DNA from 4 places in the Vibrio sp. HB236076 genome. Region 1 is predicted to be linked to each of the others. Evidence: predicted binding sites of a transcription regulator. Region 1 holds the regulator's gene; each other region holds the start of a gene.

Region 1 (3,164 bases):
GGCCAAAGTCGCTCTCGCCCTCGGCGTAAATAAAAGCGACATCATATTATTAGAAACGGCCAAAGACACATGGGAAGAAGCTCGACAAGCCGCGGCATTTGTGGGTACTCAGCGATTAGTCCTTGTCACATCAGCGAGTCATATGCCTCGTGCAATGAAAGAGTTCACTAATGCCGGTTTAACTCCGCTACCCGCACCAACAAACTATTTAGCCAATCGCCAGACACAACAATTTTGGACTCGATATTTACCCAGTAGCCGTTACTTAGAACAAACCGAGTTGTTTTGGCATGAACAGCTTGGCTTGTGGTGGATTCAGTTGCGTCAATTTTTATTGCCTCACAACCAAGAAACCATCGAAGCCAGCCAAACTGAGCTATAATACCATTCTATGAACAAGGTGCTTTTTAATCAGCACTGACTAGACAAAGCGGTAAAATTTAATCATAATTTGCCGCTTTTCAACTGACGTTTTACTTTCTTTATCTGTCTCGATGACTCTCAATACACTGTGACTTGCTTTGACCGATTATCGACAAAACCAATTATCGATAAAAAACAAAGCAAACGATTGCTATGAAACAAAATAAGTATTGAAAGGCAGTATTTGACATACCTACGCGTACTGTAAACGCCAGTTTTGCGTCTCTAACACATAATAATTAGGATACCCTATGGCCACCATTAAAGACGTTGCCCGCTTAGCCGGAGTTTCAACCACCACGGTTTCCCACGTGATTAATAAAACACGTTTTGTTGCTGAAGGAACGCAAGAAAAGGTCATGAAGGCCGTTGATGAGTTAAATTATGCGCCAAGTGCAGTCGCTCGCAGCTTGAAATGCAACACAACTCGTACCATCGGTATGTTGGTCACTCAATCTACCAACCTGTTCTTTTCTGAAGTCATCGATGGTGTGGAAAGTTATTGTTACCGTCAAGGTTATACCTTAATTTTGTGTAACACCGGTGGCATTTACGAAAAACAACGCGATTATATCCGTATGCTAGCAGAGAAACGCGTTGATGGTATTTTAGTCATGTGTTCTGATTTAACCGATGAATTGAACGACATGTTAGATCGCCACAAAGACATACCTAAAGTGATCATGGACTGGGGACCGGAAAACCCACAGGTTGACAAAATTATCGACAACTCGGAAGAAGGCGGCTACCTTGCCACTAAATACCTCATTGATAATGGGCATACTCAAATTGCCTGTTTAAGTGGTCACTTTGAAAAACTGGCTTGTAAAGAGCGCATTGTAGGTTTTAGGCGTGCCATGGCGCAAGCAAACCTCACTGTCAATGAAAACTGGATTTTAGAAGGCAATTTTGAATGTGATACCGCGGTGCTAGCGGCCGACAAAATTATTGCCATGAAGGAAAAGCCAACGGCGGTATTCTGTTTTAATGACACTATGGCACTTGGGCTTATAAGCCGTTTACAACAAAATGGTCTTAAAGTACCGGAAGATATCTCCGTTATCGGTTATGACAACATCGAATTAGCAGAATACTTTTCACCACCACTGACAACCGTTCACCAACCCAAACGCCGTGTCGGTAAAAATGCGTTTGAAATTCTGATGGCCAGAATTAAAAACAAACAAAACGAGCGTCGCGTATTTGAGATGCACCCAGAGATCGTGACGCGTCAATCGGTAAAAAAAATCAATTAACGTCTTATCCTCTGATTTTAACCATATGAAATCAGAGGATATTCATAAAAAACCTTATCCATAACTCGCTTTTTCGCCAACGCATTCTATACTTGAACTAGTATCACATTTTGTGGCACGAACTAAACCTTCTCGTTGAGAATTTCGTATTCTTAGTGTGTCACGAAAAAGGCAAACCATTTGAAAGAATGGGACGCAAAGCTTCCGGCCTTAAGCACCTTTACTCTTTAGTTTAGGTGACAGGTAGCGGGGTTACCGAAGTTAAGTAACAAGAAAAATCTTTACGTTTCAATGACATCTTTCTTCTACTTACATGCGATAATCTCACGCCTGCAAAAGCCATATTGGAATGGTGACTAACTGTCTCTGCCTTGATATCTCATTAAGTCTTCTATTGTGCGACGGAGAGTCAATGACAATAAATGGTATTGAGTTTGTCAATTATATACTTTTTATCATCTTTCTTGTTGCACCTGTTACCGATGGCTTGAGGTTCAATCGCAGATTCTATTGCTACCTTTGGGTATAGAGTGGCATTAATTTTTATACACCGAGAATAGAGAATCATGGATAAACCGATACTCAAAGACTCAATGAAACTATTTGAGCCACTTGGAAACATAAAATCAAGGTCCATGTTTGGTGGATTTGGTATTTTTTCTGGCGACATCATGTTTGCTCTCGTGGTAAAAGACGAGTTACACATACGCGCTGATAAACAAAAAGCCAAATTATTCACCAAACAAGGAATGTCTCCTTATGTTTATCACAAACGCGGCTTTCCTGTTGTAACAAAGTACTTTGCTGTCAAAAATGAACAATGGCAATCAACTGACACTATCTTTGAGTTAGCACAAGAAGCCCTCACACAAGCTCGCGCAGACAAAGTGCATCAACAGCGCGAACATGTAGATCGTTTAAAAGATTTACCTAACTTGCGTCTTGGCACCGAGAGAATGTTGAAAAGAGCGGGAATCGAGTCCGTCGAAGCGTTAAAACAACGCGGTTCACTTGAAGCCTTCAAAGCTATCCGCGCTTTCAACGAAGAGGTCACTGTTGAACTTTTATGGGCCTTAGAAGGCGCGATAGAAGGTAAGCATTGGAGCGTCATCCCTCAATCAAGACGTGAAGAGCTACTGGCTCATTTAAATTAAATCCAAAGCACTCTAATTCAGTATTAGAGTGCTCTTTTTACTGCAAATACGTTTTTTATTTCTTCCTGCCAACACGACTGGGTTAACATTCATACCACACTGTGCTACTTATTAATTATGTGTACCAGTAAACAAAAAGAGCATTGAGATGAAATTAATCAGTTTAGCTAACCCAATTGAAATAGAAATACTTTGTCACTACTTGCAATCTCACTCTATTGACTGCCAAGTCTTTTTACGACACACGCAATCCGTTGTTGGAGAGATCCCTCTTGATGACGAAAATGGCCCTATGATTTGGCTTAATAATCCTGCTCAACAAAAAAAAGCC
Region 2 (3,164 bases), 1.0 Mb from region 1:
AGACAGTGTCAAATCCCAAGGCTGTTCAATCCAAGTGTCTTGTGGAATATCGACGATGTATTCATCGACAAGTTCAGCACCGGCAGGTTTAGCACATACCGTGATAAACTTCGCTTTGGGGTACATTTTTCTGACTTGTCTTGCGGTATCACCACTGTCCACTAAATCATCGACAATCAAAAATCCTTCACCGTCGTGTTCTGGTGCTTTTAAAATACTCATGTCGCGCTGATGATCGTGATCATAGCTGGAAATACAAATGGTATCCACATAACGAATGCCGAGTTCACGAGCGAGGATCGCGGCAGGGACGAGACCGCCACGACTCACACCTAGGATTCCTTTCCATTGCTCTGCAGGCATTTGTTTTTCTGCCAGTTCTCGGCAGTAAGCTTGCATGTTGTCCCAAGTGATAATAAATTTTTTGCTCATTGTCATAACCCAATCTGTGAATATAGCAAAGCCTGACGATAGGTTATATCGACAGGCTTAGAAGTGTTAAGCGAACTCTTAATTATTGCAGAGCAAACTTAACGATGAAAATAATCGCCATTACCCATACACTTAATGATACCTCTTTCGCTCTTCCGCTGAATAATTTAATGGCAGCGTAAGCGATAAAACCAAAAGAGATACCCTCTGCGATAGAGTAAGTAAGAGGCATAAGTAAGCAGGTCACCGCGACCGGTGCCGACTCAGTAATGTCATTCCATTCAATGTTTGCCAATCCTGACATCATCAAGATAGCGACATAGAACAGCGCACCGGACGTCGCATAAGCGGGGATCATACCGGCTAATGGTGAAAAGAATAGCGCTAAAAGAAATAAAACGCCAACCACAACGGCAGTCAGACCAGTGCGGCCGCCTTCAGCAACCCCGGCCGTACTTTCTACATAAGAGGTCGTATTAGACGTACCGAGCAAAGCGCCAATAGAAGTGGCGGTTGAATCGGCTAAAAGCGCACGGTTTAAACGTGGAATTTTACCGTCTTTGTCGATCAGGTTAGCTTTGCTCGCTACGCCGACCAAAGTACCCGCAGTATCAAACAGATCAACGAATAAAAATGAGAATACAACCGAAATCATACCGATTTCAAATACCGCAGAAAAGTCGAGCTGCATAAAGGTTGGTGCGATACTTGGCGGAGCAGACATTACACCGTGCCACTGAACGTCACCAAATAAAAGCCCACAAGCCGTGACAGCCAAAATGGCAATCATGACAGCGCCTTTGATTTTGCGATGTACTAAGGCAACGGTGATAAAGAAACCCAACGCCGCTAACAGTGCTGATACGGAGGTGATATCACCCAGTGTCACTAACGTTGCTGGGCTATCGACAACAATACCGCTGTTTTGCAAGGCAATGAAAGCGAGGAACAAACCGATACCGGCAGAAATACCCGTGCGCAACGACATCGGAATGGAATTAATAATCCACTCGCGAACTTTAAATAAGCTGAGCAGAATAAACAGCACACCCGAGCAAAATACCGCCGCTAACGCCACTTGCCAGGAATACCCCATTCCCAGCACAACGGCATAAGTAAAGAACGCATTGAGTCCCATGCCTGGTGCTTGGGCGATCGGGTAATTAGCAACAAAGCCCATGATAAAACAGCCGATCGCCGCCGCCAAACACGTCGCCACAAATACCGCACCGCGATCCATACCGGTATCGGATAAGATAGCAGGGTTGACGAAAATAATATAAGCCATGGTCAAGAAGGTGGTGAGACCAGCGACCACTTCAGTACGTACAGTGGTTCCATTTTCACTGAGTTTAAAAAGCCTTTCGAGCATATTTGAATCCTGTCAAAGATTGAGTAAAACGGTTGCGTAATCGATTGGCGCGAATTATAGAATTATCAAATTATAAATGCCAGAGACTTTCGACCAATTGGTAAAAAAGCAACTTACAAATACAAAACTCATTGAATAAAGAAGTCTGATATATCCCAAAATCCATTTCAAAATATAGTCAAGCGTAAGACAAAACCGCTCAAAACATAACGAAAACCAAATCGATGAAGGAAAAATAATCGTTAAAATACGGTGCACTCACCACGGATATCTCCATTTCCTCGGTGAGTGGCAAACTATGTTAAAAGGACGAGAGAAAATAACAAGCCAAAGCCACAAATTTGATTTCTCGGTCGCAAAAAAAAACGCCGCTAGCAAAGCGGCGTGAAAATCACTTGGAAATTCTAAATAATAGGGGGGTGAACTTTCGTTCAATCACTTGTCCAGGTCACTGTCATTTACAATAACCGAAACACGGGCGATACATAAAGTTTTGTGTATAGACGTTATTTGTTTGCTGCCAAAACTTTACACTCGTTAAACCTGTCATTTTACACCTCTTGATCTAAATCGTTAAAAACAATTGATCCTCGGTTCCTTGGAGGCGATATTTTCGGACTCATCCTATGAGCATTTTTGTCTTTACCTTCACCGCTAACCTATGAAGATAAAGAAGATCGCATCAGATCTTGAAAGTAAATATACTACTTAGGAAAATAATTACAACATTTTTTAGTGAATTCGATCAAAACCATCATAAAAACCCCAATTACTGTAATTAAATTACAAAACTGTTGATATTCGTTCACACCTAGTGTTTTTAGCCTGCCTTATAAAGCATTTTTGTTGAATGGCAAGATTTCTCAACCTGTGACTACCCCAGACCGATGATGAGTGCTACTCTGAACGCCGTTTTTCACCACATTGTATTATGTGGATACTAACCCGTCTGTCTCACACCGGGGGTCACATCACGAGTGGCAACGAAGGGTAACCACGTTGAACAATATCGAGAAGGATAATGATGAAAAATTGATGTGATAAGAAAGCATTTTGCCCTATTTTCAAACTTTTTTTCTTCGCTATCATTGACCACACGCCTCAGTCAGATTGGTATAATAACAAGGAGTTTCCATGTCAGAATTTCTCACTGCTATCCGTCAGCGCACCGACAATCCCATTTGGGACTTTTTTGATCAAATCTGTCGTATTCCCCGCCCTTCTAAACACGAACAAGCACTCGCCAATTACATTATCAACTGGGCAACCAAATTGGGCTTGGCAGTTAAACAAGATAAAACTGGAAACCTGTTTATCTCTAAACCCGCCACACCCGGAATGGAAAACCTCAAAGGCGTTG
Region 3 (3,164 bases), 1.4 Mb from region 1:
TCAGCAAAGCGCGTTTACCGGTAAACGCAACACCTTTGTGAAGCAGGTCTTTAACCAAGCCAGCGCCATCGGTGTTGTCGCCTAAAATACGGCCATCAGCAAGGCGCTGTAGCGTGTTCACCGCGCCGGCAAGACGTGCTCGCTCGGTCAACTCGTCAGCCATATCAAAAGCATCGCCTTTAAAAGGCATGGTTACGTTCGCCCCTAGGCCACCTTGTGCAAAGAATTGCTCGGCACTGGCAGTAAACTCACCAACTTGTTCTAGCTTCGCTTGATAATCAATATTCTTGCCAATTTGCTCGGCAAACTGTTGATGTATATAAGGTGACTTACTGTGTGCGATGGGGTTTCCGTACACTCGATAACGTTCAGGCCCTGCCATTCTTATTTCCTTTCTTCATTTATTGCGATATCAAAATTTATAATACTAGGTGACTCTATAGCCATTGGCGTGGAACAAGATACTCAGCCAGTTTGGCTTCGGCACTGCCCTCTTTCGGTTGAAAACGGTATTCCCAACGCGCTAAAGGTGGCATAGACATCAATATCGATTCCGTTCTCCCACCACTTTGCAAACCAAAGAGCGTACCTCGGTCGAGTACGAGATTAAACTCGACATAACGGCCGCGGCGGTACAATTGAAACTGACGTTCTTGATCGCTGTATGGCAATGACTTTCTCTTCTCGACAATCGGGATATAAGCTTGAGCATAGCCTTCACCAACCGCTTTAATGTAATCAAAGCACTGCTCAAACGGCCATTGATTCAAGTCGTCAAAAAACAAGCCGCCAATGCCTCTGGTTTCATCGCGGTGAGGCAAATAGAAATAACGGTCACACCAGGCTTTGTGCTCAGAATAGACCTGCTCACCAAAAGGTTGACACAAATGATGAGCCACTTGATGCCAATACTGACAATCTTCTTCAAAGGGATAAAACGGGGTTAAGTCAAAACCACCGCCAAACCACCATATCGGCGCTTCACCTTCTTTTTCGGCAATAAAAAATCGGACATTAGCATGAGAAGTGGGTACATAAGGATTTTTAGGATGCATGACCAAAGACACGCCCATGGCCTCAAACTGACGCCCCTCTAGCTCTGGGCGATGTGCCGTCGCAGAAGCAGGCATCGCATTACCGAAAACATGAGAGAAGTTAACACCACCTTGTTCAAATACGTCGCCTTGAGTCATGACTCGAGTACGACCGCCGCCGCCAAGTTTTTCACCTTTTTCACGTTGCCACGCATCTTCCACAAAGGTTGCTGAGCCATCCACCTGCTCTAGCTGGCGACAAATACTGTCTTGGAGTTCGAGTAAAAACGTTTTTACGGCTTGCTTATTGACCACGCCCAGATACCTCGTTTGTATACATGTTTGTCGGCTCAGTCTATGAACCGAAACAGAGAGTGCCTACCATACCACTTGTAAAGCGATAAAATAACTGATGTGGCGCAAGCTTCGTGCTACTAAAACGCGAAAATACGGCATCTCACACTCCTGAGATAAAGACATTGACCTAGCCCGACTCACGCAAACGTTTTCCTCAACAAGAAATCCACGTATAATGCCGCCATATTGCACTGTTAAATCACACCTATCCCCTTCAAGGAGTTTATCATGACCGTCGGTATTATCATGGGTTCGAAATCTGATTGGCCAACAATGAAATTAGCTGCAGAGATGCTAGACCAGTTCGGTGTAGAATACGAAACAAAAGTCGTCTCAGCACATCGAACTCCTCAGTTACTTGCCGATTACGCCAGTAGCGCCAAAGAGCGTGGTATTAAAGTGATTATTGCCGGAGCCGGCGGTGCAGCGCACTTACCTGGAATGGCCGCGGCTTTTACCAGTGTGCCAGTGCTTGGTGTACCGGTACAATCCAAAGCCCTAAAAGGGATGGACTCGTTACTTTCAATCGTACAAATGCCCAAAGGCATCGCCGTAGGAACATTGGCCATCGGTGACGCCGGTGCGGCGAATGCCGGTATACTTGCTGCCCAAATTATCGGTACGTTCGACAACCAAGTCATGACAAAAGTCGAAGCATTTCGTCAGCAACAAACCGACACCGTTCTCGCCAACCCTAACCCAGCTGAAGAGTAACCACTGACATGCATGTTTTAGTTCTCGGTTCCGGCCAACTTGCCCGAATGATGGCATTGGCAGGAGCGCCGCTCAATATCACCATCCACGCCTATGACGTCGGCACCAAGGCCATCGTCGATCCTATATCAAAAGCTCAGATTGAAAACGCGAGTTTAGAATCCGAATTAAAGCGCGCTGATGTCGTCACGGCAGAGTTTGAGCACATCCCACATGACATCCTCGATGTGTGCGAACAAAGTGGTAAGCTCAAGCCAAGTGCTCAGGCGATAAAAGTGGGGGGCGACCGTCGCTTAGAAAAACGCTTACTCGACCAAGCGGGGGTTAAAAATGCGCCATATCGTCACATTGAAACGTTCGCCGACCTCGAGTTGGCCATTGAATCACTCGGCCTGCCTTTAGTACTGAAAAGCGCATTGGGCGGCTACGATGGCAAAGGACAATGGCGTATTAAAAACGCCCAACAAGCCCAACAGTTTTGGCCTGAGGTTCAAGCCTGCTTGGACTCGGCCTCCCATCAAGCGATTGTGGCTGAGCAGTGGATTCCTTTTCAACGCGAAGTGTCTTTAGTCGGAGTCAGAAGGGAAAACGGTGATATTGCCACGTACCCTTTAGCGGAGAATATCCATGTTAATGGTGTGCTTAGCCTGTCTTCTGCCATTGACGACCCTCAGCGACAAGCACAAGCGCATGCCATGTTTAGCGCCGTCGCCGACACTTTGGATTATTGTGGTGTGTTGGCATTGGAGTTTTTCGATGTCGATGGGCAATTATTAGTCAATGAAATTGCCCCTCGCGTTCATAACTCTGGCCACTGGACACAACAAGGCAGTGAGGTTTGTCAATTTGAGAACCACTTACGGGCCGTGTGTAATCTACCGCTTGGCAACACTGAGTTATTACGACCAACGACAATGATCAACATCTTAGGTGAAGACAGCATTCATGATATGGTGTTAGCGAAACCCGGTTGTCACCTGCATTGGTACGGCAAACAAAAGCGCGCAGGAAGGAAAATGGGCCACCTTAATGTCAGTGCCCAAAGCGAGCGAGAAAAAC
Region 4 (3,164 bases), 450 kb from region 1:
TGCTAGTATAGGGTTATCGAACGCCTACAACATTGATCAAATATGCCTTTTCACCGTGATGCGTGTCAGCCCTATTTGTGGTTACTCGTCTTTTTTTTAGTCCTGTTGCCTGGTCAACTCCGTGCCGATGATAGCCAAGCTTGGTTGTTAAAAGGCGAGCAGCAACTCAAGCTCAACAATGACGATGAAGCCATTTATTGGCTAGAAAAAGCGGCAGCACAACACAACGCTAAGGCCCAACAACTGCTCGGGCACTATTACGCAGGTCAACAAGAGTGGCAAAAGGCGATCTTTTATCAACTCCAACAAGCCTTGGACGGCAATACACAAGCGTTAATTCAACTCGGACAATGGCTGTCTGTTGTCGACCCGAAGACATTGATAGACCTAGATTGGACCGAAGTACTGTATCGACTTGCCAGTGATTCCAACCCACAAGCCGAGCCATTGTATAATCAGTGGCTGGAACAAAAATTCAATCAACAGCGTTCCGCCCAGCTCGACAGTGAAATTCAATCTCAGATCGCCCCTGTTGCGGCTCCTAACCCGCGCCCAATCGCAACCCCATTGTCTTTTGGGGTTTGGTTGCCCCTTGCCAGCTTTGCCTTGTTTGTGGTTTTAGCTTTTCTTTTCTGGCGAGTGAGACGCCAGCGCCGCACCGCCCCCTCAGTGCCGACCACAACAACTGATCACGAACAACAACTCATCAAACAAAAGCGCTTATTGTTGGCGATGAAAAGTAAGATTACTGAGTTGCAAAAGGAGCTCGAACATCAGAAATCGCAAGCTTCAACTCACCCGCTGTCAGAAGCCTATGCTCTATTGGGCTTTGATCAACAAGATGCCCTAACCCTGCAGCAATTAAAAGCCCGCTATAAAATCCTAGCCAAAATTCATCACCCTGACTGTGGCGGCAGTGAACGGCACATGCAAAAGCTCAACCAAGCCGTTAAAACCTTAGCTCATCACTTAAAAAGCACATCGGTATCTCACCGTTAATCTCGGTCTTTTTTAGCGATAATCCTATACAGTGATCGTTTTTTTGTTCTGGCTTTGAGGCGAGCTTCTAGCCAGAAACATGCCTTTCCGTTCTGAAAGCTCAGCCCAATCTCCCCATACCTCAACCCTCGCTTACTGCACTTTGTTTTGCTTCAGATCACAATGTGACCACTTGCGTTGATTATTTGTGCAAATTGGTCATTTTTTACTTGCACAGTGAATCAAACAGTAATACTGTATAGGTATACAGTATGTGAATGGAGACAGCATTATGACTTTTGCAACAACACCTTCTGTTTCGTATGAAATGGCTCACGAAAATCATTGCCACGTTCAACTTGTTTGCCAATTAGCCGAACTTTCGCACCATCAGCAATGGGTATTTTTCACTGCGCAATGCCCACGACCGGCGGCAAAGTTACTCGCTCAACATCAGATCCGTTGTGATCGAGTCGTACACCTATCACCGTCACAGTATGACAGTGAATTTCAAGTTGCAATTAAAGCCATTGAATCACACACTGCCAGTGCCATCGTTGTCTCCGAACGCCTCAATGAAAACGATAAACAGCAACTCCAACAGCGAGGTGCCTTACACCATTGTCAGGTGTTTTTTCTGCACGACCTCTATCGCTCCCTCCATTGATTTGGAGGATATTTAACCAGACTGGATAAAATACTCACAACTGAAGCAATCGTTTGCTTTTTTTATGGCATCCAATAGGGGATTTGTTATCATGGCGCCGTGGTTTCGTTTTTCATCTGTTCTTAACAAGTAGGAAATGTTTCATGAGTCTCGCCAACCAGGTTCTCGCCGTTAATGACGATCTGCCTATCAAAACTGATCGCCCTGTACACAGTGGTAAAGTACGCTCCGTGTATTGGCTCACCGAAAAAGACAGTCAACGTCTCATTCAAGAAAAAGGCTATGACATCGCCCCAGATACGCCACTAGCCCTAATGGTTATCTCAGATCGCATTTCGGCGTTCGATTGTTTGTGGCACAGTGAAGAAGGGCTGCAAGGTGTTCCTGGTAAAGGCGCGGCCCTCAATGCCATTTCCAATCACTGGTTTAAGCTTTTCAAACAACACGGCCTTGCCGACAGTCACATTGTCGACATCCCTCACCCATTTGTTTGGATTGTCCAACAGGCCAAGCCAGTTAAAATCGAGGCCATTTGTCGCCAATACCTTACAGGCTCTATGTGGCGAGCCTATCAACAAGGCGAGCGCGTCTTTTGTGGTATTGAATTGCCTGACGGACTTGAAAAAGACAAACCCTTGCCTGAATTGCTCTTCACCCCCTCAACAAAAGGGATTTTGACTGGTATTCCAGGCGTCGAAGAAGCCGACGATGTCAATATCACTCGTCAAAACATCAGTGACAATTACGCGGCATTCAATTTTGCCTCACCGGCTGACATTGACCTATACGAACAACTGCTCAGTGATGGTTTTCATTTGATCAGTCAATCACTCGCTAAACTTGATCAGTTATTTGTCGATACCAAATTTGAATTTGGCTACGTAAAAGACGCATCTGGTCAAGAGAAACTGATTTACATGGATGAGGTCGGTACACCTGATTCTTCTCGAATTTGGGATGGTGAAGCTTATCGACGTGGCGATATCATCGAAAACTCCAAAGAAGGCTTTCGTCAATTCTTACTCAATTACTTTCCAGACCCCGACATTTTGCTCAATAAATCTCGTATGCCAGAGCGCAGTCAACTTGCTCGCGATAGCGTTTTGCCGTTGAGTGCCTTTATGGACTTGTCGAAAACCTATTGCGACATCGCAGAAAAAATTACCGGACAGCCATTGCTTTTAAGCTCAGATCCCAAAAGTGAAATCATTGAAATCCTCGCTCGGGATTATGATTTAATTGTCGATTAATGATATCCATTGATGCCTTTGTCTGCGCCAAAGGCATCGTCGTCCATGATACGTTTGAGCCTGAACTTGGCATCTTTTGTTGTCATTAACAGCTTGTAAACTGGGTTATCGTCGATTTTTTACTCGCCTACCTTACGGCATCGCGACACGTTATCAACATCACTACCCAAGCTTAACGACAATACCAATATAAATGAGCTATCCGTGAGAAATAGTTTACAACCCATTGCTCAAACCGTTATCATTTTGTCAATTTAACCTTATCCTGA

What was found. Region 1 encodes PurR, which represses purine synthesis genes. Its sites were predicted from a motif close to TNANGNAAACGTTTNCNTNA; they were not measured.
Region 2: AB0763_RS10240 (NCS2 family permease) is a predicted target of PurR. The motif match lies at 1,825-1,844, and genes of this name have one in related genera.
Region 3: purE (5-(carboxyamino)imidazole ribonucleotide mutase) is a predicted target of PurR. The motif match lies at 1,529-1,548, and genes of this name have one in related genera.
Region 4: AB0763_RS07830 (phosphoribosylaminoimidazolesuccinocarboxamide synthase) is a predicted target of PurR. The motif match lies at 1,687-1,706, and genes of this name have one in related genera.

What each region holds. Positions count from the first base shown of each region.
Region 1 covers NZ_CP162601.1:1,333,458-1,336,621, reverse strand. Annotated here, with positions in the region: gene elyC (envelope biogenesis factor ElyC) at 1-382, shown strand, start outside; gene purR (HTH-type transcriptional repressor PurR) at 675-1,679, shown strand; cyclic di-GMP riboswitch class I at 1,840-1,939, shown strand; gene AB0763_RS05850 (TfoX/Sxy family DNA transformation protein) at 2,246-2,833, shown strand; gene AB0763_RS05845 (DUF2007 domain-containing protein) at 2,982-3,164, shown strand, end outside.
Region 2 covers NZ_CP162601.1:2,333,537-2,336,700, forward strand. Annotated here, with positions in the region: gene gpt (xanthine phosphoribosyltransferase) at 1-432, opposite strand, end outside; gene AB0763_RS10240 (NCS2 family permease) at 515-1,804, opposite strand; gene AB0763_RS10245 (aminoacyl-histidine dipeptidase) at 2,939-3,164, shown strand, end outside.
Region 3 covers NZ_CP162601.1:2,961,593-2,964,756, forward strand. Annotated here, with positions in the region: gene aroE (shikimate dehydrogenase) at 1-382, opposite strand, end outside; gene hemF (oxygen-dependent coproporphyrinogen oxidase) at 438-1,355, opposite strand; gene purE (5-(carboxyamino)imidazole ribonucleotide mutase) at 1,620-2,105, shown strand; gene AB0763_RS13065 (5-(carboxyamino)imidazole ribonucleotide synthase) at 2,114-3,164, shown strand, end outside.
Region 4 covers NZ_CP162601.1:1,779,678-1,782,841, forward strand. Annotated here, with positions in the region: gene AB0763_RS07820 (hypothetical protein) at 43-999, shown strand; gene AB0763_RS07825 (hypothetical protein) at 1,271-1,645, shown strand; gene AB0763_RS07830 (phosphoribosylaminoimidazolesuccinocarboxamide synthase) at 1,789-2,895, shown strand.